DNA from 2 places in the Vagococcus changpingensis genome. Region 1 is predicted to be linked to the other one. Evidence: riboswitches for the same ligand, from Rfam matches in the RefSeq annotation. Region 1 holds a riboswitch; the other holds the start of a gene.
What was found. A riboswitch is a leader RNA that binds a small molecule or an ion and turns the genes downstream of it on or off. The one in region 1 is predicted to bind thiamine pyrophosphate.
Positions count from the first base shown of each region.

Region 2: linked by a shared signal. The riboswitch ahead of MN187_RS08710 (ECF transporter S component) and the one ahead of thiT (energy-coupled thiamine transporter ThiT) in region 1 are both predicted to bind thiamine pyrophosphate.

Region 1 covers NZ_CP093384.1:190,828-207,417, forward strand. Annotated here, with positions in the region: gene MN187_RS00910 (helix-turn-helix domain-containing protein) at 1-301, opposite strand, end outside; gene MN187_RS10580 (S26 family signal peptidase) at 318-479, opposite strand; gene MN187_RS10585 (S26 family signal peptidase) at 524-619, opposite strand; gene MN187_RS00915 (hypothetical protein) at 882-1,451, shown strand; gene MN187_RS00920 (class D sortase) at 1,451-2,119, shown strand; gene MN187_RS00925 (hypothetical protein) at 2,135-3,016, shown strand; gene MN187_RS00930 (DNA topology modulation protein) at 3,117-3,629, shown strand; TPP riboswitch at 4,172-4,273, shown strand; gene thiT (energy-coupled thiamine transporter ThiT) at 4,336-4,896, shown strand; gene nrdF (class 1b ribonucleoside-diphosphate reductase subunit beta) at 5,456-6,427, opposite strand; gene nrdE (class 1b ribonucleoside-diphosphate reductase subunit alpha) at 6,441-8,603, opposite strand; gene nrdI (class Ib ribonucleoside-diphosphate reductase assembly flavoprotein NrdI) at 8,581-8,961, opposite strand; gene nrdH (glutaredoxin-like protein NrdH) at 8,964-9,197, opposite strand; gene MN187_RS00960 (hypothetical protein) at 9,613-10,179, shown strand; tRNA gene MN187_RS00965 (tRNA-Lys) at 10,233-10,305, shown strand; gene MN187_RS00970 (hypothetical protein) at 10,495-10,800, shown strand; gene yycF (response regulator YycF) at 11,234-11,938, shown strand; gene walK (cell wall metabolism sensor histidine kinase WalK) at 11,951-13,777, shown strand; gene MN187_RS00985 (YycH family regulatory protein) at 13,774-15,063, shown strand; gene MN187_RS00990 (two-component system regulatory protein YycI) at 15,063-15,896, shown strand; gene MN187_RS00995 (MBL fold metallo-hydrolase) at 15,909-16,590, shown strand, end outside.
Region 2 covers NZ_CP093384.1:1,798,384-1,814,973, forward strand. Annotated here, with positions in the region: gene thiD (bifunctional hydroxymethylpyrimidine kinase/phosphomethylpyrimidine kinase) at 86-907, opposite strand; gene thiE (thiamine phosphate synthase) at 897-1,547, opposite strand; gene thiM (hydroxyethylthiazole kinase) at 1,544-2,371, opposite strand; gene thiW (energy coupling factor transporter S component ThiW) at 2,355-2,903, opposite strand; gene tenA (thiaminase II) at 2,884-3,570, opposite strand; gene MN187_RS08700 (CbiQ family ECF transporter T component) at 3,582-4,235, opposite strand; gene MN187_RS08705 (ABC transporter ATP-binding protein) at 4,174-5,604, opposite strand; gene MN187_RS08710 (ECF transporter S component) at 5,601-6,167, opposite strand; TPP riboswitch at 6,367-6,455, opposite strand; gene MN187_RS08715 (DUF4809 family protein) at 6,568-6,975, opposite strand; gene MN187_RS08720 (HdeD family acid-resistance protein) at 7,041-7,565, opposite strand; gene MN187_RS08725 (MgtC/SapB family protein) at 7,680-8,387, opposite strand; gene MN187_RS08730 (DUF4396 domain-containing protein) at 8,494-9,225, opposite strand; gene MN187_RS08735 (endonuclease/exonuclease/phosphatase family protein) at 9,390-10,451, shown strand; gene MN187_RS08740 (PTS sugar transporter subunit IIB) at 10,480-10,788, opposite strand; gene iolG (inositol 2-dehydrogenase) at 10,801-11,805, opposite strand; gene MN187_RS08750 (solute:sodium symporter family transporter) at 11,827-13,422, opposite strand; gene iolE (myo-inosose-2 dehydratase) at 13,438-14,325, opposite strand; gene iolD (3D-(3,5/4)-trihydroxycyclohexane-1,2-dione acylhydrolase (decyclizing)) at 14,417-16,330, opposite strand; gene iolC (5-dehydro-2-deoxygluconokinase) at 16,345-16,590, opposite strand, start outside.

The DNA.
Region 1 (16,590 bases):
ATAAAACAGCCAATAAAATAATTAAAGTCACTAGGCAAATAATGATGGAAAATTGAAAATAGTGTTTATTTGTTTGTTTCATGATAGGCTTTAAAGGTGTCTGATTGTCTGTTAGGAATAGGTCATCCAATGAAAAGCCTAATAGTTTTGCAAGTTTTACTAAATCATTTATATCTGGATAGAGAATATCATCTTCCCACTCTATAATCGTATCTTTTGTAACGTGTAATTTTTTCGCTAATTGATCCTGGGTTAGCTGTTTCTCAATTCGTTTACTTGTAATAATGGTTCCTAAGTTCATATTATCTCACACTCCTTTAATTTATTTTTCCAATAGAAGGAAGTGGAAAAAAAAGATAAATCATTTTTCCCACAATATTGCGTTTATTAATACAACCAAAATGTCTACTGTCGATAGAATTTCCTCCATTGTCATCTAAAACAAAAAATTCATGACGATTTAATTTATAAGAAAAAATCCAGTATGTACTCTGTTTTTTTAATCAAATGCTTCTCTTACTTGTTAATTATTGATAAAAAGTTGCTTCTTTTTATAGCAAACAGTTTCTCCAGGTAAACCAATAATACGCTCTACATATTGTTTTTCTTCGCTAGACACCTTAGTTGAGGAAACAATAAATAATTGTAGCAATAGAATAAAAAAATACTGAATAATAATAGTATATTATTTTTTAAAATTTTTTTCATGTTCGACCTCTTTTTATTTATTATAATGTAATATCAAAAAAGTAGTCATATAGCTATATAAAGGAATGAACAATAGATATGATTAGAAAAATATGAGAAAAAATAGATAAAAAGGTAGGTTGTATCATTAGGTTGTGATATAATATAACAGTATAAAAAGGAGGTTTTAATTAATGAAAAAATTAGTATCACTTATTTTTACTTTGTTAGTAGTCATGTTACCGATTACAGCGAATGCTGCTGGAGCCATCTCTACTGATGAACAACGTATATTAGATTCTTTGAATGCGGGGATTACGACTAAAGAAGGCCAGCGTTTTTTCTTTTCAGCAACTGATATTCAGCAAGCTGAAAATGATTTAAAAACCAATGATTATAGTGCTGAAACTGTTAATACTGTAGTTGGTCATATTGAAGCGGCTAAACAATTAGCTGTTGATAATTCAGCAGGTATTAAAGCAACAGGTTTGGAAGACTTTTTAAAACAGTTACCTAAACATATACAAAACCAAATTCAAAATCATATTTTAGAAGCAGCAAAAGCACTAGGCTTATCTGTGGATAGTAAAGGAAATGTTACAAATAATGCTGGACAAAAAGTATTTGTTGCGACAACAAGTAGTAATCCAGTTGTAAAAACAACCGGTATTTCACTAACTAGTGCCATCGTGACAATTGCTAGTTTAGTGGCATTAACAGTAGCGACAGGTTTCTTCTCAAAAAGAAGAGGAGCTAGTTGTTAATGAATAAAAGGGTACTGGCATATGTTTATATGCCAGTACTCTTTTTTATTTCTGCCTATGTCATTTTATTCTTGTTATTCTTGCCATTTAGAGAGACAGTTGACTTATTTGTCAGTGCTATTAGCATTACAGAAAAAGCAGAAAATACAAAAGTTAGTTCTATCTTTGATGAAGCGAAGCAAAAAAATATTACCTCTGTAAAAAATAAAATCCCTTCGAGTCAGATTGAATATCCTAGCCTAGGAGCGGAGTACGGGGTCGTTAATATAGATAAATATAATGTTCAAGCACGATTAATTTACGGTGATTCTCAGGAAGATTTGAGAGAAGGAGTAGGGCAATTTAATGGGAGTGTTTTTCCTGGTGAAGAAGGAACAACACTTATAGGTGGTCATAATACAGCAGATTTAGCAGCTCTAGATGGAGTTGAATCAGATGACACAATTACTATTAAAACAAGTTATGAAACGTATCAGTATAAAGTAACTCATAAAAAAGTTGCTCGATTTGATGATAAGTCTGCCATCGAAACTCTCTATAAAAAATCAGATAATAATCAATTAATTTTATACACGTGTTATCCGATAGATATGATTGGCTTAACTGATAATCGATTGTTTGTCTATGCTGAACGAATTTCTGGAAAAATGATTGATCAAAACCAATAGAGAAAGGATGTTTAGATGAATAAAAAGATAAAGCATGTCTATCAATTTTTGCTAACATTACTTTCTGTATTGTGTTTATTGATTGCTAGTGAGATATTGATTGCAAAACCGTTTTTGTTATCTTCAAATCATTGGATAAAGGTAGCTATGGAGAGTGATTACACTAAAAGTTTGACTGATTCAATTAATCAATCCATTCAAGATATCGGGATGGCTAGCGGTATAAAACAAGACGGATTAAATCAAATAATATCACAATCGGAAGTAACAAAAGATTTTGACCAATTTATAACTAAGGCGTTCAAAGGCGAATCTTATGAAATAAAACAAGATGTAGTTGAATCAAGGCTAAAGACTGCGGTAGAAGATTATGCTAAAAAAGAAAATAAACCTATTACAGCAGAAAATCAAGCGTCTGTCGACCAATTCATTACAAAAAGCATCGAGATTTATAATGGAAAAATTCATAATAAAATTATTTCAACAATTGGTTTACGGGTTAGTTTAATTAAACGATTAACTACGATTACTTTGATTGTGTCGCTTATCGTATTGTGTTTATTAATTTTATGTTTGTACTTTGCAAGCGGCCGATATAAGCATGTGTTTGTAAGAAATATTGCTTATGTGATAACGAGTACAGGTTTGTTACTTGTATCTTTTACCGTTATTCTATCAATGAAAAATCCACTGACTTATTTATCGATTATTGACGATCACATGAAAGTATGGATTATAGAAAGCCTTAAATTACCAATGCTAGTACAAGTTATAGTAAGTCTAGTATTTTTAATATTAGGTATTTTATTAAGTGTGTATTCTTATAAAGAATATAAACGTTTAGAGAAACGTGGGTTTAGACGAAAGCAACAAGTAATGGACGAAATAGAATATTAAATACTGAATCCAACCAGATTAACGGTTGGATTTTTTCAACATGTGTATAGGTAATCAGCTATGGAGCTAATTAATATAACGGCAAGGAGCGTAATGCTCGATGAAAAAAATGATAGTCATAGGTTCTCCTGGTACAGGAAAAAGTACCATAGCAAAACAATTAGCGGATAGTTTAGCAATAAACTTATATCATTTAGATAAATTGTTTTGGAAACCACACTGGAAGATGAGTACAAAAGCAGAGCAACGAGAGATATTATATGATATAGTTAAGCAAAATTTTTGGATTATTGATGGAAATTATAGTAGTACGTTAGATATTCGAATAAGAGAAGCAGATACCATCATTTATTTAAAACGTTCAAGACTGACTTGTTTGTATCATGTGTTCAAACGTTTTATTCGTTACCGAGGAAAAACGCGTCCTGATATGCAAGAAAATTGCCCAGAGAAATTAGATTGGGCGTTTATCAGATGGGTTTGGCAATTTCCAAAAAATCATGAGCCGTTGATAGAGGAGCATCTTAAGGATTTAACTAGTGAACAAACTTTAATCAAATTAATGAACCAAAAAGAAATAGATGATTTCTTAAATTCTTTAGAAAATATGTGAAATAGAAAAATGTATGTGGTGTGTTATGTAGAAGAAATTATGTTATCAAAAGTCGATTCTTTTCATATAACGATGATAAAAATTTGGTATTTATAAGAGAACTTGTTACGAGTTATTGAGTTTTTACGCTAAAATATAGAAGAAAAGTAATATAAAATATATGGGAAATTCAGACAAGGCATAGGAAAATCAAGACTGGAAAAGTTTAAAAAAGTATTGTGAAGCGTTTTTTGATGTCGCAAAAGATACGGGTAAGGGATTTCAACAACTATCTCCTTGTGTATTAACGTAATATTTGTACGATTGTGTGATGACTAAGGAGTAGAATTTTGTTAAAGAATGCAAAAAAGATAGAGGAAATATGCTACTTACTTGTTAATAACCATCATCGCTTAGCACAAGGGATGACTGATGTTATTCAAATTTGTAAAAATCTTGTATCTGAGTAATTAAATAACTAGATGATTAACAGAATCTGAGTGATTAATTTGACTCTTAAGCGGATACATGACATACTGTGTGTGAAATAAATTAAATACATAACCGTCACAAAGGGGAGCCTTCAAGCTGAGAATGAGTATAGACTCTAAACCCTCGAACCTGATATTGTTAATTCAATCGTAGGAATTGTGTGAAGTGGTAGCAAGTAAGCACTGCTCTTTTGTTGATTGGTCACGTATGAATCGATAATAGGAGGAGTTTTTTTATGTCGAAAAGGTCAAGAATTATTTTAGAGGGGACGATCGTTGCCGCATTATCAATGTCATTATCGTTTATCCCATTAAATATAGGAACAGGATTTTCCATTTCTTTAGGAATGATTCCCTTAACATTATACGCATTACGTCGTGGAACTATACCGGGAATATATGCTGGGTTAGTTTGGGGCTTACTACATTTTTTAATGGGACAAGTTTATTTTTTAACCGTCTCTCAAGTTATTGTTGAATACATTTTTGCTTTTGCAGCGGCTGGTTTTTCTGGTTTATTCAATAAAAAACTACAAATAACGCTGAAAACTAATCCATCAAATGCTTGGCGTTATGTCGTCTCAGGGACATTTGTCGGTGTGTTAGCACGTTACATTTTTCATTTTATTGCGGGGTTTATCTTTTGGGGTAAATATGCCATTTGGGGACTATCTCCAGTGACGTATTCATTAGTGGCAAATGGGATAAGTGGTTTACTGACTGGTGTTGTGACGATGGTTATTCTACTATTAATCTTGAATAAAAATAAAAGCCTATTTATGATGACAGATAATTAACCTGCTTGAAAAAACACTCTTTAATAAAGGGGTGTTTTATTTTTTAATTTAAAAGTGGTGGACTGAAACAAATCCATTGTAGTATCCTATGTGACAAAGTTAGACTATTTCGCTTAGTGTAAATACTTTAAACAGGTGATGAATTATTCACCTAAGTGAAAGTAGGAAAAATAATGAAAAATATTCCTCAAGTGACAGTCATACAACAAACAATACCCTCAGAAAAAATTGCATCAGTTTATTCAGCCAGTAGTGTATTATACTCCTTGATTTTTTCTTTAAGTTTAATCTTGTTAAGTATTGTATCAGATAAGCTGGGTTTTAATATGGTATTTATCATTTCTAGTCTCTGTTTATTAGCCATGACATCTATTACAAAAAGATATAATCGCTTTTTTAATTAATAATTGCTCTCCTTGATAATTAAGGAGGGCTTTTTTTATTTTACTTCTACTGGTGAGATATTCTTTTAACTATAAAAATACACCCGTTGAATTTATGTGAAATAAAACGGGTGTGTTTTTATAGTTTTGTAATAAATGGGTGAGTCTTTTTAATGTTACATACCAATTAGATAATCATCATTTTCCATGGCTTCTACTGTACCAAGTAAGTAACCATTTCCTACTTGAGAGAAAAAGTCATGGTTGCTTGTTCCAGTTGATAATCCATTCATAACGATAGGGTTGACGTCATTGGCTGTATCTGGGAATAAGGCATCCATCCCTAAGTTCATTAGGGCTTTATTTGCATTATAGCGTAAGAATGTTTTGACTTCTTCTGTCCAACCTAATTTATCATACAATAAATCGGTATAGACTTCTTCGTTTTCATAAAGAGTGAAGAGTAAGTCATACATCCATTCTTTCATTTCTTCTTGTTCTTTCGTGCTTAATTCATTGAAACCTAGTTGGAATTTATACCCAATATAAGTCCCATGAACGGACTCGTCACGGATAATTAATTTAATAATTTCGGCTACGTTTGCTAATTTATTGTTTCCTAAATAATACAAAGGTGCGTAGAAACCAGAGTAGAAAAGAAACGTTTCAGCATACACGTTCGCTACTTTTTTTTGTAATGGGGATCCATTTAAATAAATTTCATTAATAATCTCAGCTTTTTTTTGTAGTTGAGGATTGGTGTTTGTCCATTCAAAAATTTCTTCGATTTCAGCCTTAGTGTTTAGTGTACTAAAGATGGATGAGTAACTTTTGGCATGAACAGATTCCATAAATTGAATATTGTTTAACACAGCTTCTTCATGAGGTGTGCGGCTGTCTTTGCGTAAGGCTTCGATAGCACTTTCAGATTGAATCGTATCTAGTAGTGTTAAACCACCAAATACCAGGCCAATATTTTCTTTTTGATCGTCGTTAAAGTTACGCCAATCATCTAAATCGTTTGATAAAGGAATACGTGTATCCAACCAAAATTGTTCTGTCAATTTTTCCCAAGTGGACTTATCAATAATGTCTTCAACAGCATTCCAGTTAATTGCTTGGTAATAGCTATTGTCTAACGTTGTCATTTATTGTTCCTCCTTAAATAACACAGCTTTCACATTGGTTGCTACCAATTTCTTCATCGTCATCAGTATAAGTACGAACGTAGTAAATTGATTTAACGCCTTTATGGAATGCGTAGTGACGTAAGATATTTAAATCACGTGTTGTTTGTTTTGTTGTCTTTGTTTTCCATTCATACAAGCCTTCAGGTATATCTGAGCGCATAAATAGCGTTAAACTCATCCCTTGATCAATATGTTTTTGAGCTGTTGCATACACGTCAATGACTTTACGCATATCCATATCATAAGCGGACGTGTAATACGGCATGGTGTCATTTGATAAGAAAGGTGCTGGGTAATAGATTTTCCCAATTTTCTTTTCTTGACGTTCTTCAATCAAACGAGTGATTGGGTGGATGCTGGCACTTGTATCATTGATATAAGAAATTGAGCCATTAGGTGCTACAGCTAAACGGTTTTGATGGTATAAACCAAATTCTTTAATGGATTGTTTCAATTCTTCCCAGTCTTTTGCTGTTGGAATAAAAATACCATCGAATAATTCTTTGACTTTATCAGAAGAGGGTTTAATTTCTTCATTAATGTAGAGATCAAAGTATTCTCCAGTAGCATATTTTGATTTTTCAAAGTTATCAAATGATTCGTTGCGTTCTTTTGCAATATTGTTACTTTCAACTAAAGTCCAATAGTTTAATAACATGAAATACACATCTGTAAATTCTAATGACTCTTCTGAACCATACTCCATTTGATTTTTGGCAAAGTAAGTATGTAATCCCATAGCCCCTAAACCAATTGTATGATTTAGTCGGTTGCCGTTTTGGATTGATGGAACAACTTCGATATCAGAAGCGTCTGTGATATAAGTTAAAGCTCGTGTCATGGTTTTAACAGATTTTCCAAAGTCTGGACTATCCATTAGGTTGACAATATTTGTAGAGCCTAAGTTACAAGAAATATCTGTTCCAAGGACGTCATATTCTTGGCGATCGTTAATGACAGATGGTTTTTGGACTTGTAAGATTTCAGAACATAAGTTACTCATAATGATTTTACCATCAATAGGGTTTGTACGGTTGGCAGTGTCAATGTTGATGATATAAGGATAACCAGATTCTTGTTGTAATTTACTAATTTCATTTTCTAAGTAACGAGCGTCAATTTTTTGTTTTCTAATACGTGGGTTAGCAACTAAGTTGTCATATTCCTCTGTAATATCAATGTAAGAAAATGGTACGCCATATTCTTTTTCCACACTATATGGACTGAATAAGTACATGTCCTTATTGTTACGAGCCAATTCATAAAACTTATCTGGGACTAACAAACCAAGTGATAATGTTTTAACACGAATTTTTTCGTCAGCATTTTCTTTTTTTGTTGATAAGAACATTTCAATATCCGGATGGAAGACGTTTAAGTAAACCACACCAGCACCTTGACGTTGACCAAGTTGGTTACTATAACTAAAACTATCTTCAAATAATTTCATGACAGGAACGACACCACTTGCTGCTCCTTCAAATCCTTTGATTGGTGCTCCAGCTTCACGCAAGTTTGATAGTGTGATTCCAACACCACCACCAATACGTGATAATTGTAGTGCACTGTTAATTGAGCGACCAATGCTATTCATATCATCAGTTACTTGCACTAAGAAACAAGACACTAATTCACCACGACGTTTACGTCCAGCGTTTAAAAAGGATGGTGTTGCTGGTTGGTAGCGTTGATGAATCATTTCATCTGCTAAACTCATAGCCAGTTCTTCATTACCGTTAGCAAAGTACAAGGCGTTAAACGCTACACGGTCTTCATAGCGCTCTAAATATTGTGTGCCATCATTTGTTTTTAAGGCATATTGAGAGTAGAACTTGTAAGCTGCCATAAATGATTTAAAGGTAAATGATTGAGACGCTAGATACGCATATAGTGATTCAATAAACTCTAGTGAGTAAAGAGATAAAAATTCTTCTTCTACATACTCATTTTCAGTTAAGAATGTCAATTTTTCTTTTATAGAAGAAAATTGTTTCGTATTTGGCTCCACGTTTTCTTTAAAAAAGGCATCTAAAGCCTCTTTATCTTTATATAAGGGAATTTGATCATTTACGGGGCGGTTGATTTCGTTATTTAATTCGAAATAAGTTACGTCAGTCAGATCTTTTAGACTCAAATTCATTCACTACTTTCTTAAAATTTTTTACATCGTCATTTGTGCCACTAAATTCAAAAGAAAACACAAGAGGAATGCCATAATCTTTTGCAATGTCTTTTGCAGTAAAGACAAATAAGTCTCCAAAGTTAAGATTGCCACCACCAGCGACACCTAGTAAGTGCTCTTGGTTGGTTTTGTACTCAATAAAATCGTTCACTACTTCTGTGACTTCTTTGTCATAAGTAGGAACGATTAATAGATAGTCTTCATTGATTTCATGAAAAGGATTGGTTGTGTCAATTTCATGAAAAGGAAGGTCTAGTTTGTTAATAAAACGTCTTGTCTGTCCGGTTAAAGAAAAAAAGACTAGTTTCATGATTAAACCGCCAACGTTCTTAATTGATCAGGTCTAAAACCAACAATTGTCATATTTTCATCCATTGTTTTTAAAACAGGCACACTTTGGAAACCTTGTTCTTTTAATGAATCAATATATTGTGGTTCTTTATCTATGTTAATTTCATTAAATTCAACATTTTTTTGTGCTAAAAATTTCTTTGTCATTAAACATTGTGGACAATTGTTTTTTGTGTATAGTGTGATTGTATTCATGAGTTCTTCCTCCTAATTTGTTCTTCTTAATATAAATATAAGTATAGCTTGAAATAAAAAAAAGTCAATAATGAAACACTAGATATTGTGTTTGGATTATTGAAAGCTACTATCTATTGTGTTTTAGGTGAAAAAGAAAAAATTCTCATAAAATAAAAATGCTTAACCAATAGTTTCTAGTATAGACATACTAAGTATAAAAGTAAATAGAAAAAAAATTTGAAAAAAACCAAATTTGTCGTCTCATCAGACGAAACTATTCATAAACTTATATTAAATTATCTATATAATAATAAATAGTATAGATGACTTTTATAAAAGGTGGTTACCTTAAAATTTACATGATACGTTTAATGAATAAGGTATTAATCCCCTTTTTTGAAAAATAGATGATATCAGAAAAGATGGTGAGATAATGGCAAATGATTATTTAGAAAAAGCGAATCATTTATTTGAAGAAGCGATGAGTGATACCAAAGAAAAATTAAATGTATTTGAAAAAACATTTTATTATAGACAACTTAACTATTCTGAACGGAGAATGTCTCGAAGAGTTATTATGTCCTTTAGTGAATATATGTTTGATTATCACTTTCAGACATTAGATAATTGGAATGAGCAAGCGCTACAAGATGTCTTATTAGATATTTTTCCCCATGAAGTTATTGCAGGAAAGAAATGTTTTGAGAAAATTCTTCTCATTTTGGTAAAATTTTTTGAATTTCTATATTTTCACGAAAAATGTTCACAAGGGCTACAATTAGCCGAGACGACTAAAAATTTAAAAGAATTGGTTTTACTGGAAGTCGAGAATTTATTAATAGGAACTCCAGAAGCAGATTTATTAACATTAGGTGAAGAAATAGGCCTCGATATAGGCAACTTAGAAGACATTGATTGTTTATATCAATTAGCCGAATTAATACAGAATGAGGGAGAAAGGTCTAGAAATATCGTTCCAATGAAAGTACGTAAAATCTAGAAAATTTCTTGCGTGAAAAAATAACAAGTGATATAATAGACCCGTTAACTATTGGGCTGTTAGCTCAGTTGGTAGAGCAACGGACTCTTAATCCGTGGGTCAAGGGTTCAAGCCCCTTACAGCCCATAAAATAAGAAAAACATTGTGGAATGAGTGAGTATGAACTTATTTGTCAATGTTTTTTTATTTTTACGCCGTTAAACAGTCAATCTGTCGAGAGACGATAAGAGTGTTGTTATATAAAGAAGGGGTTTTAGTACAAGAAAAAATTCTTTGATGTTATAATAACTTGTAAAGAGATGGAGGATGATTAGTATGAAAAAATCAACAAAATGTGCCATTGTAGCAACAGGTGTCATAGGTCTAATCACTATCACTAAACTAACCAAAAGAGGGATTGAGAAAACTACAGAATCTGTAAATCGCCTAAAGTATAAATTGTTAGTAAAAGATAAATTACAAGACAATCAAAATTTATTAGATATTATCGATGAATTAGATGATGAAGAGTTAAAAACAATGGTTAGTGTCTTTGAACGACTAGAAGTTGAGCCAACGGAAAGCCATATTGATTCATTGAAGTCAAAATTAAATGCGATTAAAACACAGGTGAAAGCTTGATTTTTTAGCATAATAAAAGAGGATACAAAAAAAGTTGAGATCACATCTCAACTTTTTTTGCTTCTATAAGACTAGACTTTGTAAGGGAAGGGGAAACCTAGTCTTACTTCAATTATTAGCCGAATAAATTAAATGAATTAATTTATATATTAAGTTTAAGTTATATACAGGAAAGTCACAATGAAAAAAACAAGTTAATTAAATAACACAGATTAGAATGTTTATAAACATTGATATATCAACTAATATAAAATCGTCATTTTTTTCTTATGCATATGCAAAATACCGAAAAAAATAAGTGATATTTACTGAAAATTGTCAAAAAAGTTTGAAATGATTCTGAAAATCGGAAATGTTTTTTAAGTATTCAAAATGTTGTATAATAGTGGGGATGACTTTTATGATAATGAAGAATTGAGGATGGTGACCAATAGTGAAAAAAATACTAGTTGTAGATGATGAGAAGCCTATTTCAGATATAGTAAAATTTAATTTAACAAAAGAAGGATATGAAGTTTTTACCGCTTTTGATGGTGAAGAGGCAGTTGAAATGGTGGATGAAGTAAATCCGGATTTAATTATTTTGGACTTAATGTTACCCAAAAAAGATGGTTTGGAAGTGTGTCGTGATGTGCGTAAAAAGTATGATACACCGATTATTATGGTAACAGCCAAGGATTCCGAAATAGATAAAGTGTTAGGATTGGAACTTGGAGCAGATGATTATGTGACAAAACCATTCTCTAATCGTGAATTAGTGGCGCGTGTGAAAGCTAATTTACGTCGACATGGTAATACAACGTCTAAAACGGAAGAAGCACCAAGTAATGAATTAACAATTGGTGCGTTAACTATTCATCCAGATGCTTATGTGGTATCAAAACGAGGTGAAACCATTGAGTTAACGCATCGTGAATTTGAATTGCTCCATTATCTTGCAAAACATATTGGACAAGTTATGACACGTGAGCATTTACTTCAAACGGTTTGGGGGTATGATTATTTTGGTGATGTGCGTACAGTGGATGTGACGGTACGGCGTTTGAGAGAAAAAATAGAGGATAATGCTAGTCATCCTAATTGGTTAATTACACGACGTGGTGTTGGTTATTATCTTAGAAATCCAGAACAAGATTAGGTGAAGCATATAATGAAAAAAAATAGAACGCCCTTTTTTTCATCTGTTCACTTTAAAATTGCTTTGGTGTTTGTGCTATTATTGATGATTTCGATTGAGATTGTCGGAGCTATTTTTATCCGAGTGCTTGAAACATCAACCATTCAAACGTTTGAGGAAAATGTGACTAACCAAGTTGAAACACTCGCGACCAATTTAAGTTCTGAAATTAGCAAAAAAAATGATTCACAACAAGAATCTAATTTAAAGCGAATTTTAGATGAATTTTCTAAAAACGAAATTTTAGAAGTTCGTTTAGTAGATGATAAAGGGATTGTTATGGCAACAAGTGATCCAAATCTACAAGGAGATGTTGGAAAAAAAAATGATTATGAATTATTTAATTCATTTAATCAAAAAAAAGAAGAACGGACAGACCCAAAAACGGGGCAGAGGGTATTTATTAATATTGAACAAATATATTCTCCCACTGGTGATACGGTAATTGGTTCATTATATGTTAAAAGCAATATAGAAAGTAAGTATCAACAAGTTAGTGAGATTACGTTGATATTTTTCTATGCATCGATGATTGCACTTATCTTTACGTTAATCATAGCGCTGCTTGTATCTAGAACGATTACAAAGCCTATTGGCGAAATGAAACAACAAGCAGATAGAATTGCTAATGGTGATTATTCAGGACAAGTGGAAGTTTATGGGAAAGACGAATTAGGACAATTAGGGGAGACATTTAATGAACTGTCTTATCGTGTTAAAGAAACACAAGAAACCATGGATGCTGAAAGGCGTCGCTTAGATAGCGTTCTAACTCATATGTCTGATGGTGTTATCGGAACCGATCGTCGTGGAAACATCATTTTAATTAATGACACAGCGTTAAATTTACTGCGAATTGGTACTGAAGATGTCATCAATCAATCCATTTTAGAGTTATTAAAATTAGGAGATAAGTATAGCTTTAGGGACTTACTAGAAGTACAAGAAGATGTGTTACTTGATTTTAGTGAAGATTTTAGTGAAACAACTCTTATTCGTGCAGAGTTTTCAATGATTCGGCGAGAGTCTGGTTTTATCAGTGGATTAGTATGTGTGCTTCATGACGTGACCAAAAAAGAAAAAGACGAAGAAGAACGTCGCCAATTTGTTTCAAATGTATCTCATGAGTTAAGAACACCTCTAACAAGTATGAAAAGCTACATTGAAGCTTTACTTGATGGCGCATGGCAAGATTCAGAAGTTGCCCCACAATTTTTAAAAGTTACACAAGAAGAAACCAATCGCATGATTCGGATGATTAATGATTTACTTCAATTATCACGTATGGATGCCAATAAAATTGAGTTACAAAAAGAATTAGTCCATTTAAATGAATTGTTTAATTATGTGTTAGATCGTTTTGATATGGTGATTAAGGATAGTGATAGAAATTATGTGATTAAACGAGAATTTACTCAACGAGCGATTTGGGTCGATATTGATACTGATCGCATGATTCAAGTATTGGATAATATCTTAAATAATGCCATGAAATATTCGCCAGATGGTGGAACGATTACTTGTCGTTTACTTGAAACACACAAAAATGTCGTATTAAGTATTTCTGATGAAGGATTAGGTATTCCAAAACAAAATCTTGGCAGAGTGTTTGATCGTTTTTTCCGTGTTGATAAAGCACGCTCCCGTGCAATGGGCGGTTCTGGTTTAGGACTGGCTATATCAAAAGAATCAATACTAGCACATGGTGGAAATATTTGGGCAGAAAGCGAAGAGAATAAAGGTTCGACATTCTTTATTTCACTACCTTATGAACCCTACGAGGAGGATCTATGGGAATGAGTAAATTAGGAGAGAATCTGTTAAAGATTGGTGTCATTTTAATGGTGCTACTTAGTTTATTTTTATCTTGGAAAATTTGGACAAAACCTGCTAATCGCAGTTTTCAAGATAGAACAGCGAAGGTCAAAGCCGTTGTGCAGAAAAAAGATATGACGGAAGTATATATGCCAACCAAATTATTTTATCATCACGGGAATGGAGATCATTTTCTGTACTCTAATAAAGAATCTACCATGACAAGTTTGCATGAGAAAATTGTGTCACTTGAATTTGGGACTGCTCGGACTATGACAACAGGCCAAGTAGAAAGTCTAATTACGCAACGCGATTTATTTAATTTGGTTTATCCAAGTGCTATTCCAGCCTCTTTATTCATCAATATGAATAATTTATCTATCTCCTTGCCACGTGATAGTAAAAACTTAATGTTTAATTGGTTAATTATGTCACTAGATGATGGAAAAATTTACTTTGTGAATTACAAAAATAAATTAGGAGTAGAAGTTGAGGTTAAAGGAAATATTTCTAGTATTACTTCAATACTTGATGCTGAAAATAATAATTATGTAAACGCCCTATTATCTACAGATAATGTCGCAGGTATCTATTATTTAGCTGATAGTGCCAAGCTCAAAACTTATAGTTATATTATTGCCACACAGTCTTTTACGACGTTTTCACATGGCTTTTTCAATCAACCAAATGATTTGTTTTCAAATGAAGGTGAAAACTTAAGTTTGTCAAATAGTGAGGGAGAGTCATTAACTATTGATAGTCAAACAGGTGAAGTGAATTATTTTGGTAAGTTAAAACAGAGTCATGTTGGAAATGAAAATAGCTTATATTATGATACGTTTCAATATGTAGAAGACATGGGGACATCTTTAGGTAATCTACGATATTTTTCAGATACTAGTAATGAAGTGGTATATAGAAATTATGTAGAAGGATTCCCTGTATTTGGTGATAATATGAAAGGGTGTCTGGCAACGACTGTTCAAAATAAAAATGTGTTTATTAAAGCCAATCAAGATACCTTGCAAATTCCTCTACCTTCAGACGATTCTGTGACTCTTGTACCCACTCAAGAATTAGTTGATCATTTGAAAAATCAAGGTGCAGATATGTCTAAAATAATAGATATTCAGATAGGATACAAGTGGGAGCAAAATAAAGAAACGCAACAAGCCATTGATTTAGTCCCTTCTTGGTATATAAAATATGATGACAATTGGATGACTCAAGAAGAGTTAGAAAAAACACTGGCTAAAGGAGGCCAGATTTAATGGATTTTAGACGAGTTGAAGGCATCTTTTTTATCGTGTTTTTATTTTTGAACATGTTTTTATTCTATATCTATCAAGAAGGAAGAGAGCCTCAAGATTATATTTCAACAGGAAGTATTTCAGAAAATTTAGAAGAACGTTTAAAGGCTGAACATATTGAAGTCCCTAGCAATCTGTCAAAAGTGAAAAAAGAGGGATACTATCTCTCAGCAGAAGAAGATGACTTAGCAACTGATGCACGTGAAAAATTGACTGACCAATCATGGCAAGTGAACAATCATCAACTGACTAGTCAAATGATGATTCAATCTGATGTCGTCATAAAAAAAACAAATGCCATTGAGTCACTTGATAATTTTATTCGTAATTCATCCAATATATTATATGGAATAGATTATGTATTAAACGAAGAGGAAACCATTCCGTTAAAGAATTATATTTACAATCAAACATATGAAGGTATTCCATTTTATGATGAAACAGCCCAATTATCTGTGATTGTTTCTCAAGATAAATTTGAAAATAATCATATATCTAGCTATAAGCAAACACACATTAGTCGCATTGAGCCACTACGTGAAATACAAAGTGTCATTTCTGAGCGTGATGCGATTATTAGTTTATATACTAATAATCGCATTCAATCTGGCGATACAATTAAATGGATACACTTAGGTTATACGCGTATTTTTTCGGTTCGAGGAAAGGATGTCTATATTCCAGCGTGGTTTGTTTCAGTTGAAAGTAGTAAAAATGTGACACAAACAGAACGTGTGAACGCTTTTACTAATGCGGTCATTTCATCTTCTGTATCAGAGGTTATTAATAAGTAGCTAGTAGGAAGGATGCATTTAATAGTGTCAGAAACAAGTTTTAATATTAGTGTACTGGCTAGTGGAAGTACTGGTAATTCGTTATATATTGAAACAGATAAACGAAAAGTACTAGTTGATGCTGGTCTTAGTGGAAAAAAAATCACGAGTTTACTATCATCCATTGATCGCTCGCCAGAAGATTTAGATGCAATTTTGGTAACTCATGAACATCGTGATCATATTCATGGGGTAGGTGTTTTAGCAAGAAAATATCATTTAGATATTTATGCTAATGAATTAACTTGGCAAGCGATGGAAAAATCAATAGGAAATGTTCCTTTTGAACAACGAAATATATTTGATATGGGAAAAATTATGACTTTTGGTGATATGGATATTGAAAGTTTTGGCGTATCCCATGATGCAATAGCGCCACAATTTTATCGATTTTATAAGGATAATAAATCGTTTGTTGTTTTAACCGATACTGGATATTGCAGTGAACAAGTTAAAGGCATCATAAAAAATGCTGATGCTTACTTATTAGAAAGTAACCATGACCCTAATATGTTGCGGATGGGTCATTATCCATGGAACACTAAGCAACGGATATTAGGTGATAAAGGCCATTTATCAAATGAAGATGGTGCACTAGCTGCTACTGAATTTATTGGTGATCGAACCAAACACATTTATTTAGGGCATTTAAGTA
Region 2 (16,590 bases), 410 kb from region 1:
ATGTTACAACACCATTACTCTTTGTAATATAATTGTAACATTTATTCATTATACAGACAATAATAAACATTCTTTTGAAAAATAGTTAATCAATTAAAATATCTTGTGCAGGTATTGCCCAATGATTTGTTGGCCCATGACCATGACCAACAAAAATTTCTTGTTCAATCGCTCCTTGAATGAAACTTTTGGCAATATGTATAGCTTCTTTAACCGACTTGCCCTTTGCTATTTCTGCTGCAATACACGATGAGAACGTATCACCTGTCCCATGTGTTTTGATTGTTTCAACGCGTTTTGAACTCATCCAAAATGTCTCGCCATTTTCAAGTAAGACAAAATCTTTCGCCAAAATATCGGATGAATGACCTCCTTTTATCACCACATTTTTGACACCCATTTCTTGTAAAACGTGTGCTGCTTGAATCATATCTTCGCTTGTTTTTATCTCTTGCTGAATTAATTTTTCTGCTTCTGGAATATTTGGGGTTAACACCGTTGCTAGTGGAAGTAATTCTTCTTTAATGCAATCTACCGCTTCTTTTTGTAATAGCGAATGCCCTCCTTTAGCAATCATCACAGGATCTACAATCAGTGGGCCAAAATCCACTTCTTTTAGTTTTTGAACAACGATTTGAACATGTTCTTTATCGGCAAGCATCCCTGTTTTACATGCTCGAATATGAAAATCAGCTGATAGAGAATCAAATTGTTCTGCAACAAAGTCACATGGTATCGGTAAGCTACTTTGTACACCTAATGTGTTTTGTGCAGTCAAGGCAACAACAATACTCATACCAAAAACATCTCTTGCTTGAAACGTTTTTAAGTCGGCTTGAATGCCTGCGCCACCACCTGAATCACTTCCGGCAATGGTTACTACTTGTGGGGTTTGGTTAACGGGCATAATGATTTTTCTCCTTTATATCGACAATTTGTTGCTTTAATGCTTGCGTTTTTTTCGCTATATCATCAGCTTGCATAATCTCACTCACAATCGCAACACCTGAAATATCTGTGTCACGTAATGCCGCCATATTTTCTTCTTTAATCCCGCCAATCGCGACAACTGGTAATTGTGCTGCGTGAATGATATCTTGCAAAACTGATATACCCGTTGTTGGAGCATTTTCTTTCGTCGTTGTTGGAAACATGGCCCCGACACCTAAATGGTCTGCTCCTTGTTCTTTGGCCTCAAGTGCTCGCTCAACGGTTTTAGCTGAGACACCTAACCATTTATCAGGTCCAATCAAACGACGTGTCATGTCCACCGGCAACTCATCATCCCCAATGTGCACGCCTGCTGCATCAACTGCCAAACACACATCGACTTGGTCATTGATAATAAGAGGTATGCCATATTTATCCGTGATACCTTTAATTGCTAATGCTTTTTGATAAAATTCTCGTGTGCTAGCTTTTTTTTCTCTTAATTGGACAAGTGTCACACCATTTTTACATGCTTCCTCTACTCTTGTAAAAAAGACGTCATCAGATAACCCATCTGAATTTGTCACTAAATACAACGTTAATGCCTCATCAATCATAACCAATCTCCTTTTATCCCGTTTTGCCATGACTCATTTTGTTTTAATAATGATAATTGATTCAGTGTTTCTTCACGGATACTCGCAATTTTCGCGTCATTTTGAACTATTTCTAATGCTTCTTCACCACACAAATTAAAATAGCTTACTGCCTGTAAAACACTTGGCAATACATCCACCCCACTACCTAAAAGTGTTGCAATTAATGCCCCAACGACGTCTCCCGTCCCTGTGAATTTATCTAATGCCTCAATGCCATTTTGTAGCAAGACAACTTGTGATTGATACACCACTAAATCACTTGGTCCTGTCGCTAGAAAACACGTATTTGGATGGCTTTTAGCTAGTGCTAATAATCCTTCTTCTAATTCTTTCATCGCTAACAAATCTTGGTCTTCTTCTGCTGCATCGACACCTTTTCCATGACTGGCTAAATTGCACAACATTCGCATTTCTGACACATTGCCTTTGACAACAGTTGGTTCAAGAGACAATAACCTGTTGGCGACTTCTTTTCGTACTCTTGAACTAGAGACGCCGACATTGTCTACAACGATAGGGACGTTGCGCTTATGAGCCTCGTCCATAGCTAATACCATAGCGGTTTCTTTTTCTTCTGATAAATGGCCAATATTGATTAACACACCACCTACCTGTTCATATAAATCTGAAAAATCTCGCGTATCTTCTGTCATAATTGGCTTTCCTCCAATGTATAACACACTATTTGCGACCGTTTCACATGTCACTGAGTTCGTAATACAATGCACTAGGGGAGAAGGTATTAGAGGAAAGGGTGTTTGAAATTTATGAGTGAGTAACATGTTGCTCGTCACCTACTTTCACATAAAAAAACATCGCTTGAATTCGTTGAAACGTTGGAACATTCGCTAATTTTTTCATCACGATAAAAGCCAAAAACGAACCAATTACCGCGCCACCAATAAATCTTGGTGTATAGAAAAACCAGTACATACCATTACGACTTCCGGTAAACCAAGCCATCACAGGATAGGATAGTAAGGATCCGATAATTCCTGTTCCTAAAAACTCACCAAACATCGCACTGTAAATTGTTGGATAAATTTTGTAAAAAATACCCGCAAGTAACGCACCAAAAACAGCACCTGTTAAGGCTAGTGGTGGAATCCCTAGAAGCATCATTCGTAATATGCCACAGACAAGTGCCATAATCGTGCCGTAAAAAGGTCCCATTAGCATCACACCAATCACATTCATTACACTAGACATTGGTGCCATCCCCTCGATGCGAAAGAGTGGTGATAACGCCACATCCATCGCAACCATTAGAGATAAAATCAATAGTTTTTTTAAATTAGTACTTTGAGACAGCATCTTTTTCTCCTTCCGGCCATTTTTGATGTGTGTATGTCATTTCCCAAAAAAGGTATTCCATTTGAGCACTCACATAAAAGGCCTCAATCATTTTTTCTTGTTCTTCCTTGTCGCTTTCTTCATACAGTCGATTCAGTAAAGCACATTGATGAGCGACTTCTTCTTTTGATTCTTCACCAGAGTATGTTTCAATCCATCGTTGATACAACTGATGAGGAGAACCTGTCTTAATTAATTCAGTCCCGATTTCTTGATATAACCACGCACATGGTAGTAAACCCGCAACAGCACTATTTGGCGTCCCATCAATTAATTGACGATACATGTGTGACACATAATGATAAGCTGTTGGAGCAATATCAGTATTAGCGATTTCTTCATCTGTAATACCTAGCTCAGTAAAGAAATTCTCTCTAATACTCATCTCACCTTCTTTAAGGTGGTTAGACCCTGTTAGCAACATCTCTTTTACTTCTTCGTCTTCTACTTGTTCTGCTATCAAACGGTGAAGTTTGCTAAAATGCTCTAAGTAGTACCCATCTTGAATCAAGTAATAGCGAAACGCTTCATCAGATAACGTTCCTTCTTGAAGTCCTGCGACAAATGGATGAGTAAAACTTCCTTCCCAATAAGGTGCTGATTTCTCTCGTGCAATTTTTGTAAACATCTTTCTTCCTCCTAAGTAATGATTAATATAAATTGTGATATAACCGTTAATACGCCTAATGTAGCTAAACTTTTAGGACACACTTTATATTGTATGTAATGCGTCCTTTCGCCTTCTTCATCAAATCCTCTTGAAAACATGGCTTCTGTGTAACTATCCCGCCAATGGTTGGCGACAAAAATAACTTTTAAATACATCAATGGCGAATAAAAATGTAATTTTTTCCCACGAAATAAACTGGCTTCTCTTAGTGCCATAATCTCTCGTTGAATCACAGGCATCGCATGTAAAACAACTAAAATGCCATAAACAAATGACGTTGGTAATTTTTTTTGCTCTAAAATTAAGAGTAATTCTTCTAAGTCGACCCCAAATGCAAACACCATGCCAATCGCAGCAAAAGCAAAGGTTCGACTCACTAAAACAAGACCATAATCAGGATTATTTCCATATAGATAAACTGACCAATACGTTCCTAAAGCTGGAATTAATGGAAAAAAAACTAAGCCAAACAACCCAAACCATTTTTTCTTACTAAGAAGATACAAAGCACTGACTAACACAACAAACCAGTTTAATGTCACAGATGAGGTAAATGATAATTCAATAGTCAAAAGTAGTAGTAGCCCGCTTAGCATTAAAGCAGAACTTTTCGTCACTGACATCCTTTATCTCCTCCTCTACCGAATAATCTTGTTGCCATAATTGTTTCTTATCTAAATGCACATGATGCTGACTAACCCCATCAAGCGGTGCCAATCGATGCGAAATAATCATCATATCTTGTCTGTTTGCTTGCCTTTTAAACCAATTAGCAAAATAGCTTGCAGCACGTTCATCTAAACCTGAAAACGGCTCGTCTAATAATAAAAACGGCACATCTAAACTCAACATCGTTAATAATTGAATACTTTTCTTCTGTCCTTCACTTAGATGAAACACGCTTCGATTAAGTAGTGGTTCCAATCCTAAAAACTCAATCGCTTCTTGTCTTTGACGTTTAGCGTCCTCCCACTGATACACACTATAAGTAAATTCTTCAGCTGGTGTGAGTGTCACAAATTGTTTTTCCGCTTCTTGAGTAACTAAGGATAATATCTGATATAGCGTACGGCTTTTTTTAAGCTTTTTATCGTATAAAAACATCTTGCCTTTATAACGATGACATTGTGCTATCGAACGAAACAACGTTGATTTTCCCGTTCCGTTATCTCCTGTAAGTGTCGTGATTCCTTTAGAAAAATGAAAAGAATCTTGACTTAGTAGCTCGCGCTTATTCTGTTTGTATCTGACATCCTCTAATCTTAAAATGCCATCCATAGATGCTCTATGATCCGTCAAGAGCACATTTGTCTGCTCTTGCTTTAAAAGAGCTACTGGAATTTTTTGTAATACTTGATTATCTAGTGTCACCCATGTATCAACCACATCAACATAATCATTAAAATCATGGTCGCAAATAATAATTGTTTTACCTTGATTTTTTAATTGCTGTAACTGTTGAATTAATAATTTTCTTGTTTTAGGATCAATACTGGCAAACGGCTCATCTAGTAATAAAAATGGGCTTTTCATCGCTAGTAAAACAGTCAATGCTGCTCGTTGCTTTTCCCCACCTGATAAAGTTGATAACTGTCTATCTAATAATTCTGTCGTATCTGCTAATAAAACAGCCTCGTGCATTTGTTCCGTGATATCACTAGGTTTTGTTTGCAGATTTTCTAACACAAAAATAATTTCACGACGTAGTGTTTTCATTGTAAATTGTTGCCCTGGATTTTGAAACATCATGCCAATCTGTCTAGCCTTATCAGACATACTCGCTTGTGTTAGACTCTTGCCATCAACGGTGATTGTACCTGAATATGGCACATCAGCAAATCCAGCAATGGCTTTTAATAATGTTGATTTACCACTACCACTGGCACCAGATAGCAAAATAAATTCATGAGGAGAAAAAACAAAGTCAACCTGACGTAACACCTCTTTATCGCCACGTTTAATCGTCAACTCACTTAATTCTATTCCTCTCATTCGTTTACTACCGAAAGCTCTTGTGAACGGTTATAAAGCTTCATGACCATTGACACCACAACAACGCCAAAGAACGTCACCGATAAAAACCGCACAGCAAGAAGTGATAAAATCATTCCAATTGAATACGTTCCATAACCAAATTTAAAAAATTCATACACAAAACTTAATAAGGTTGTTCCAATCGCCCCGTAAAATAATGGCACGATATCATACCGTTTGTATCCTGTAACCATAAATCCTAGTTCTGTCCCTAGCCCTTGGAAAAAACCTGAAATAAGAACACCTGGGCCAAAATACGTGCCATATAACATCTCTGCTAGTGCAGCCAACATTTCTCCTAAAATTGAACTTCCCTTTCTAGGAATTAATATCCCTGCCATTGGTGCAGCCATTGTCCATAAACCAAATAATAGTTCATTAGCAAAAGGGCTTAACCCAAGGGGCGTTAATACAGCTGATAAGCCAGCATATAAAAACCCAGCTCCCATAAATACACCACCAAATAAAAAAGCTAATAATGCTAATAATACAACCTGACGCAACGTCCATTTTTCCTTCATTTTACTCATCCTCCTATATCTTACCTACACCTTATTATTGTGTTAAATTAAACGACAAAAAACCTCCTTTTTCTCATTAAAAGAAACAAAGGAGGTAGGGTTAATCTGATTCATTACAACATTTATCGACACTCATCCAAATAAAAAAGCCCGTCCAAATAAATTGGATGGGCGTAAATAGACCTAGGTTCAATGTTTTGTCATAAATGACACATTTCTCTTCGCCAGTACTAACTGGAGCAGATTCCATGGGTATAATCTCAGCTTTACGCACCCCAAATGTTTCTCGTATTCAATTCCACTCAAATATAACACGCTTTCATGCAATAGCCAACCATTCTCACAAATCTTTATAAATATGGTTGGATAAAAAAAGACTGGGTCAAGTAGACTCAATCTTCTAATTCTCTGGTATATCTGTGACAAACTCAATTGCATCAAGTTTAAATAAATCTGTTAACAACTCATTTACTACTTTAAATACTTCATCATCTGATTCATAAGTAGGTTTGACTTCTTTTTCGATTTCTTGATTTTTAAAACGTAGTCCTTGATATGTCTCAAATACATCGACACTGTTGTTTGATGTTTCAAACACATCATAATCACCTGTTACATCATATTCTTGACGTTCTTTATAACCATGCTCTCTCACAATTGGGCGAAGAAGTGACACAACATCTAAATTCGGAATCCCAATCATTTTACCTGAGAATTCTACCTCATAAGTAGCGGTAGCAGTTGTTGGGCAGACATTACATCCACCATGCACGATTTCAGTTGTACAATGTATTATTGCTTTTTCCATATTTATCACACCTTTGAGTTTACTGTTATTTAACTAACTCAATTATAACATATCCTTCCATTATTTTAACGGAAGGCATAAATAATTTCAGTCATACCAAACATCATGAAATAAAAACCGACTAAAAAGCTTAATGTTAAAGCAGATGATACTGGATTTGCTAAAAGTATGAATCCTACAATCACACCTAAAATATTAATAACGATTGAGAACCAATAGTAACCTGTATTCAAATTTTTTAAAGCATTTGAACTAAATAAACCGACTAATGAATCAATTAAAAACCAAATAGCAAACACAAATGGTAGAGCCACAACACCTGCAGAGATATTAAATAATAAAAAGATACCAACAATGATATCAAAAATACCAACTACTATTGGCATTGTTGCAGAAAAACCTATAAGTTCTCTCACTTTCTTTCTTAAAAATAATTCAAAAATACCTTTAATAATAGCAAACATTCCAAAAACTACAACGATTGCCACTAAATTTCCAGCAGGATCTTGAAACGACGCCAACGATGCAAAGATAAACAAAATTCCTAATAAAAATGAGGACCAATCAAATCCATTTTTTTCATTTGACATAATAACTCTCTTCCCTTCTTAAAATATTATTCTCAATACAATATTATTCTTTAATCATATAAATCGCAAGAAATAGTACCTTATTTATTAATAAATAATATTTTTCTTCTTAATTTAATCACTAATAGCCACTAACCTTATTTCCCGTACATTTGAGTACATAGAAAGCTCTTCTATCACATCAGCATATGTAAGAGTTTTAGGTAAATCAATCGTATAAACATTTTTATAATATTTTTCACCTTCGATAATTTGAACTTCAAATGTAACATCTTCTATTTCAATTTGACGTACTTCAAAATATTGATGAATAAAATCTTTTGTTTCTTTTCTATGCACGTATTGAATTTCTAAATTATTTACTTTAGAAACTGTAATAATTTGCTTCACTAATGATAACGAAAACATGATTGATATAAATCCTAATATTGTGACCAAATAAAAACCCATCCCCAAACCAATACCAATTGCAGCACATGACCATAATGATGCTGCTGTTGTCAAGCCTGTAATACGTTGCCTTGTTACAATAATCGTTCCTGCTCCTAGAAATCCTATACCACTTACCACTTGTGCAATTAATCTCGACTGATCAAATTTTACAATATGCGCAATATCTGGATTCTCTTGCACAAGTCTTATGGCTTCATGAGCTATCTCTTGTTGAATCAACGCAATAATGGTTGCCCCTAAACAAACTAATATATGTGTCTTCATCCCTGCTGGACGGTTTTTTTGTTCTCTTTCATACCCAATAGTACCTCCCATTACAATGGATAGCCCCAGCCTTAAAACTGTTTGAGCAAGTGACAACAATGTCATAATGACCCCTCCTTTTTCATCTTACTTTCTATTATACCATTTCAGTATCCCCTTTCATTTTTAATAAAATAACAAAAAATATTATTTAAAATGACAACAATATTTTCTACATTTTTTCTTTTATACCTGTCTTAATTAACCACCAATTCATTGGATATGCTGTACAAAATCCAACCAACATAGCCACTTGCATCATTAACCAAAAAACAGGAGTGGTTGGTAATACTTCTCCTCCAAAGAAATGAGGAAAAAGACTTAATTGGCACAACGCAACAGTAGCATACATCCCTATTTGCCAACAAGATAACGATAAGGTATCTGCTTTTATCGCAGCTATAATCCCTTCTTTTCTACTTAAGTGCTTCATCGGAACAATCGCAAAGTACTGGAAACTTACTCCAATAATCAGAGCCAAAATAAAAGCTAGAACAAATCCTGAAAATAATTTATGAGAGAAAATAGTTGGGTACCCCCCCACAACATACAATGCTGGAAAAAAATATAGCAGCCACTCAATAATTAAATCTGCTAAACTACATCCAGCTCCACAATGACATGTCCCAATAAAAACAGATACTGCCATTGACTTACTTGATGAATCCATATTCATAGAATCACCCATTTTCATTTTTTCTAACGAGTGGTTTTCACCCCACTTTTTATAAGCCAAGACCCAGATAAACGACCCAAATAAAGCAGTTAATGGCCAAACAATCGTCATTATTTTCATTTTTTGTGGGTGTTTTTTCACGTCTAATGCAATATAAATAAAAGAAATACCTGCTAAAAATAAACTAATCCAAGCCAAAATAGTTAACCAATATGGTATAGCTACCATGATACTACCTCCTTAACGTGATTTAATTTTAGTATAGAAAGATTCCTCGAAAAAAATGTGATGTTCTAATGATTTTAATTATAGAAATGTCAAAATATTATTTCATAATAAACTAAACTGTTTTATAATAAACCCTAGTCATTTACTGACTTGGAGGAGAAAATATGAAAAAATTATTAATGATTATATTAGGGATTGTCATAAGTTTACTAAGTACCGTATTATTACTTATTGGCTATCTTTCAATCAAAGAATATAAACCTAGAGAAGTTGAAACAGTGACAACTACTAAAGGGAAAAACATGTTGCAACAACAGACTGACATCTCACTGCTCACACTAAATATTGGTTATGGTGGCTTATCCAGCTCTGAAGATTTTTTTATGGATGGCGGGAAAAATATCCAACCTAAATCTAAACAACTCGTCGAAGAAAATTTAGCTGGAATTACAACAATGTTAAAAGAGCATCCTTCTGATATGTATTTATTACAAGAAGTGGATTTAGATTCAAAACGCTCATACCATATAAACCAAAAAGAATCGCTGTCTAATGCGCTTCATATGCCAAGTACATTTGCGTATAATTTCAATGTACCATACGTCCCATTCCCTATCCCACCGATTGGTAAAGTAGAAAGCGGAATCGTCACGATGACTAACGCAACTATGAGTGAAGCCAAACGCATTGCGCTACCTAATCCTTTTTCTTGGCCTATTCGTATGGCTAATTTAAAACGTGCACTACTTGAAACAAGATTTCCTATAGGTGGCAGTGATAAAGAGTTAGTTGTCTTTAATTTACATCTGGATGCTTATGATAATGGTCAAGGAAAAATTGAACAAAGTAAACTTCTAAAAAAAGTACTTGAAGAAGAGTATGATAAAGGAAATTATGTCATTGCTGGAGGAGATTTTAATCAAGTCTTTGAAGGTACTCAATCATTCCCTCAAACAGGGCAAAAAGGATGGAAGCCTGGAAGTATTAGTTCAACTGATATTCCTGATCATTTCTCTTTTTCATATGATGATACCCATCCTTCAGTCAGAGTATTAAACCATGCGTTTACTGGTGATTATGAATCCTCTCAAGTCTATGTAATTGATGGATTTATCATATCAGACAATATCAATACTAAGCAAACCAATACCTACGATTATCAATTTAGATACACAGATCATCACCCTGTTCAGATGACCTTTCAATTAAAAGAAAAAACCAACTAGTTCCGGCTAGTTGGTTTTCTTTGTCGTTTTATCTAACTCTCTCTAAAATGCGTTCAATATTCATTGTAACGAATTCGTCATCTTGAATCCCACTCACATATGACTCATGCGATTTTTCTTCAAGTAAGCTTCTTAGCTCTTTTTCATAACGTTTAATTTGTGGTGCAAGTAAAATCACATCATAATGTTGTTGTGACAATTTTGCTTCCACACGTTGAACTGGTGCATAATCAACATCATAGTTTAAACCATGCTCTTTTAAACTCTCTAACATTTTTGAAACAAATAACGAGGCACTAATACCTGACTCACAGATAAATAAAATACTTTTTTCCATGTCATTCACCTTTTATAATTTTTTAACTTTAACAGGCTGACCAGTTTTCAGAGATTCGTTTGCAGCAAAAGCTAAACGTTGTGCCATGATACCATCTTCGTACGTCACAACAGTATCTGTGTCATCTTTAATCGCTGTTAAGAATTCTTCAACTTCTTTAATATATGCATCATTATAACGCTCTAAGAAAAAGTGAAGTGGTTTTTGGCTATGAACACCGGACTCATCTGATAACACAACATTATTCACTAGCTCATTTTCTGCTTGAGACGCACCTTTTGAACCAAATGCTTCTAAACGTTGGTCATAGCCATACACTGCTTGACGACTGTTACTAATCACACCTAGACACCCATTTTCAAAGGTTAATGTCACAATTGCTGTGTCAACATCAATACCTTCTAATTCTGGATTAACTAATGCATCCCCTGTAGCATAAACTTCTTTTACTTCACTACCTGTGATAAAACGGGCCATATCAAAGTCATGTATCATCATATCAAAAAATAGACCGCCTGACGACTTAACATAAGACAAAGGTGGTGCTTCTGGATCACGTGAGTCAATACGTAATAACTGAATATCTCCAATAGATCCATCTTGAACGTGTTTTTTAACTTGTGCAAAATTACGATCAAAGCGACGATTCACTCCTAATTGAAATTTAACACCAGCTTCTTTCACAATATGATAGGTTTCAACTGTTTCTTCATCAGAAAAACTAATTGGTTTTTCACAGAAAATATGTTTTTTCGCTGCCGCAGCTTTTTTAATTAACTCAACGTGTGTATCTGTTGGCGTACAAATAAATACTGCATCTATTTCATCATCATTAAAAATTGTATCAAAATCCGACACTAATGGTACACCATATTCTGCTTCAAATGTTGGCATGTTATCTGCAAAAATATCTGCGACTGCTTTTACTTTCACACCTGGCATTTGTACCAAGTTTTTCGTGTGAAGTTTTCCAATACGTCCGCCACCAATTACACCTACAACTAATTCTTTTGTCATATCATTCATCCCCTAATTCTTTTATCTAGCAATCCCCAATGGAGAAAACATTAAATATGTTAAAACAACTACTAAAACGGTAATCACACTCACTAATTTTGTATGTTTCCAAGGTGTGATATCTACTTTTGTATTAAAGACTTTCAATTCAAAATCACCATCTGGTTTCAGTTTTGAAACCACAAACATAACAAGCATATCTAAGAAAAATAGCACACTTAACACATATAGAAAATGCACATCTTTTAATACAACTTTTGATAACGCATACAAGATAATATGTAAGTAAATCGTTACTTTTGCTGCAAAGGCTGTTGCTTTTTTAGAGTAAAATGCTAATAGAATAATTACCAACAAAGGCATATTATACAATCCATTAAACTCTTGTACAAATTGATACAATCCTGCTGGTGCAAATGAAATCAATGGTGAGATAAAGATAGATAATAACCCAATTGCAATCGTAATTTTTTTCCCAAAACGCGTGATATCATGATCTGTTGCTTGTTTATTGAAAACAGGCTTATAAAAATCAAGCGATAATAATGTTGAGGTCGCATTTAACGCTCCTGAGAATGACGATAAAATCGCCCCAAAAATAACCGCTGCAAACACGCCATAAATCATCTCTGGTAAGACATGTGTCACAAGTGTTGGGTACGCCTCATCAGGCATCCCCATTAATGCATCACCAAAAATATTTCTCGCCACAATTCCTGGAAATACTAAGAATAATGCACCAAATACTTTAAAGAATCCTACAAGGAATACGCCTTTTTGTGCTTCAGCTAAGTTTTTTCCAGCTAACGCTTTTTGGACAATCATCTGATTGGTACACCAGAAATATAAATTATTAAACATCATGCCTGTTAATAGCGTTGGCCAAGGAACAATCGCTGAATCAATTGAACCAACAGAATTTAGTAACCAAGGTGTGTTATCCACAATGTGATCAATTCCTGCAATGAAACTACCATTACCAAGCATTGTAACGCCAATTGTCGGAATCAGTAGACCACAAGCTAGTAAACCAAAGCCATATACTGTATCACTGTAAGCACTTAGGCGTAACCCCCCAATAAGTAGGTACAAAATCCCAATAACACCAATAGCTAGTGAAACGACAATGATTGACGTAATAGGACGAATACCCAACAGTTCATCAATCCGAAAAATTTTATTAAATACTAATGATCCTGAATACAACACTACTGGTAAAAAAGATGTGATATATGTAATAATAAATAATGCTGAAATAATTCGCTTAATTTGTGTATCATAACGTATTTCAATAAAATCAGATACGGTATTAATCCCATATTTCAAATACTTCGGTAAGAAAACGGACGCTAACATAACGATTGCGATGGCTGAAGTGACTTCCCATGCCATAACTTCCATTCCCGCGACATAACTTTGTCCATTCTGACCGACAATTTGCTCTGTTGATAAATTTGTCATAATAATCGAACCAGCAATCGGTAGGGCAGTCAAACTTCGACCACCCATAAAGAATCCTTCTGCCCCATCAACATTGACGCCACGTGAGCGTTTATAAGCAAATAACCACACACAACTAATAATGACAACAAAACTTAAAATAGAAAATAGATTCATGACCGTCTCCCTTTATTACAGTTTCGTAACTGATTTGATGTATTCACGAGCATTTTTGGCATAAATAAACGGATTCGCTTTGGCTGGATCTTGTTCTGCCTCTACGACAATCCATCCTTCATAACCATCTTTTTCAATTTCTTGCCAAATTGGTGTAAAATCAATCATGCCATCTCCAGGAACAGTGAACACACCTTCTTTAACACCTTTTAAGAAACTAAATGAGTTTGTTTTAACTTCTTCCATTTTTTCCTTACGAATATCTTTAAAGTGAATATGTTTAATACGGTCTTTGTGTGTTTGATACACTTCAATCGGATCTTCGCCTGAGAAAACTAAGTGACCAGTATCATATAATAGTGACACTTTTTTAGGATCTGTCTCAGCCATCAAACGATTGATTTCATCAGTTGTTTGGACACCTGTCCCCATATGGTGGTGGTAAACAATAGACATGTCTTTTTCATTTGCCAACTCGCCTAATTTATCTAACCCACTTGTTAACTTTTGCCATTCTTCTTCACTGAATTCAGGTTTTTTATCAAAAACAGGTGTCTCCATTTGACCTTGTACACTATGTCCTTGTTCTGACACAACGATGACTTTTGCTCCCATTGCATGCAAAAAGTCACGATGTAACATAAAAGCCTCTTCTGTTTCTTCAAATGGTTTGGTTGTTAAAAAAGCACTAAACCAGGCACTAGCTACTGATAATCCACGTGGTTCTAAGTAACTTTTTAATTCTTCTGGATTTTTCGGATATTTGTTTCCAATTTCTGTTCCTGTGTACCCTGCTAATGCCATTTCACTGATACATTGTTCAAACGTATTTTCCTTACCTAATTCCGGCATATCATCATTTGTCCAAGCGATTGGTGCAATCCCTAACTTAATAATTGTCATAGTATCCTCCTAGCTCAAAAAAAGAGCGCTTTCTTTGTTTTTAAAAGAAATATAGCTAACACCTTTATTTAGCTAGCTATATTCCCAAACCTTAATACTTCCACGCTTTTTCTAACTTTTGTTCTCGTTGTTTCCATGCTTGTGTCACATTAGGATTATCTGATACTTCTGATACTCCAACATTCCACCAACCACCATATCCATCAGTCATGGTTTTTGGTAATACTTTAATGTCAATCAATGTTGACACTGTTTGTTTTTTTGCATCTTCTAATGCGGCAACAAGTTCCTCTCGTGTGTTAACACGATACACTTTTGCTCCATATCCTTTTGCAACCATCGCATAATCAATTGCCATAATTTGATTATCAGCATCGCGTAATTCACAGTTGAAACTTCCACCACCATTAGACATTTGTAAATTATTAATACAACCATATCCAGCGTTATCAAACAAACAAATATTAATTTTTTGTTTGTACTGTAGGGCTGTTACTAACTCTGTATGTAACATCAAGAAACTACCATCGCCTAATACAGCATAGACTTCTTGATCTGGGTTAGCTAATTTTGCTCCTAAAGCGCCTGCCACTTCATACCCCATACATGAGTAACCATACTCTAAATGATATGTATTGACTGTATCTGTTTCCCACAATCGTTGCACATCTCCTGGTAAAGAACCCGCTGAAGCAACGACAACACTGTCATCTGCTACTGTATCATTTAGTGTGATTAACGCATTGGTTTGGGTAAATTCTGTTCGCAACACATCGGCATAATCATTCATGATTTCTTGTGAAAAATGATCCGCAATTTCTGCTTTAAATGTTTCTCTATTAAAGACAATATTATGTAAACGTTGGCGTTCTTCTTGCCATTCTTTGTGCCATTCTTCTAACTCATAACCATAACTGGCTTTATAATCATCCAAATGTTGACTAAACCATTCTAAACTAGCTTTTGCGTCACCTACTACTTGTAGTGCATCAAATTTATAGGCTTGTACTCGACTCACATTGATATTAATAAAACGTGTTTTATCATAATTAAATGCTGTCTTTGATGACGTGGTAAAATCGGTATAACGAGTTCCAATACCAATAACTAAATCAGCTGAGTCAATTGCTTTATTGGCTGCTGATGTGCCTAAGATACCTGTTCCTCCTAGGTTATAAGTAAAACTATTTGGAACAGTTGATTTTCCAGCATGCGTTTCAACTAATGGGATATTATGTTGCGTTGCAATCTGTTGGATTACCTCACCAGCACCAGAATATCTCGCACCGCCACCCACAATCATCACTGGACGTTTGCTTTCTTTGATTCTATCTAGTGCATCATTCAAGGCTCTTTCAACAGGACTTGTACGATCTAAATAGTGAACACGTTTTTTAAAAAATGACGCATCGAAATCAAATGCTTCCCCTTCAGTATCTTGCGGTAAACAAATTGTGGCTGGCCCTGCCGTTGCAGGATTCGTCATCACTTCAAATGCTCGAATTAACGCAGACATCAACTGCTCAGGACGTGTTACACGGTCCCAATATCGTGATACTGCTTTGAACGCATCATTTGTTGTTAGTGAAATACTAGATTCATGCTCTAGTTGTTGCAACACTGGATCTGGTTGACGTGTCGCAAAAGTATCTGCTGGTAAAAATAAAACAGGAATATTATTTGCATGCGCTGTTGCGGCTGCTGTAATCATGTTTGCTGAACCAGGTCCAGCTGAAGCTGTCACAGCATAAATTTTTTGTCGTTTCATTTGTTTGGCATAAGCAATCGCAGCATGCGCCATCCCTTGTTCGTTTTTACCTTGCATTATCTTTAAATGCCCTGGATTTTCTTCTAGAGCATGACCTAGGCCTAAGACATTACCATGTCCAAAAATATTAAATACTCCCTCAACAAAAGGTGTTTCTACACCATCAACATAGATATATTGTTGATTTAAAAACTTAACTAATGCTTGTGCTGTTGTTAATCGAATTGTTTCTCTCATTAGCTTACTTCCTTTTAGTTTGATTGTTCTTCCATTAACGCTTCAATTTGTTCTACTGTTGGCATGGCTTCAGATGAGCTATGTTTACTTACCACGATGGCTGCTGAGGCACTACCATATTGCAATGCTTCTTGAATTGTTTTCCCTTTAGTTAAGGCATATAAAAAGGCTGCAGCGTAAGAGTCTCCTGCTCCAAATGTTTTTAATACATTTGATTTATACGCTTTACCACGGAATGTTTCGCCCTCTTTTGTATAAGC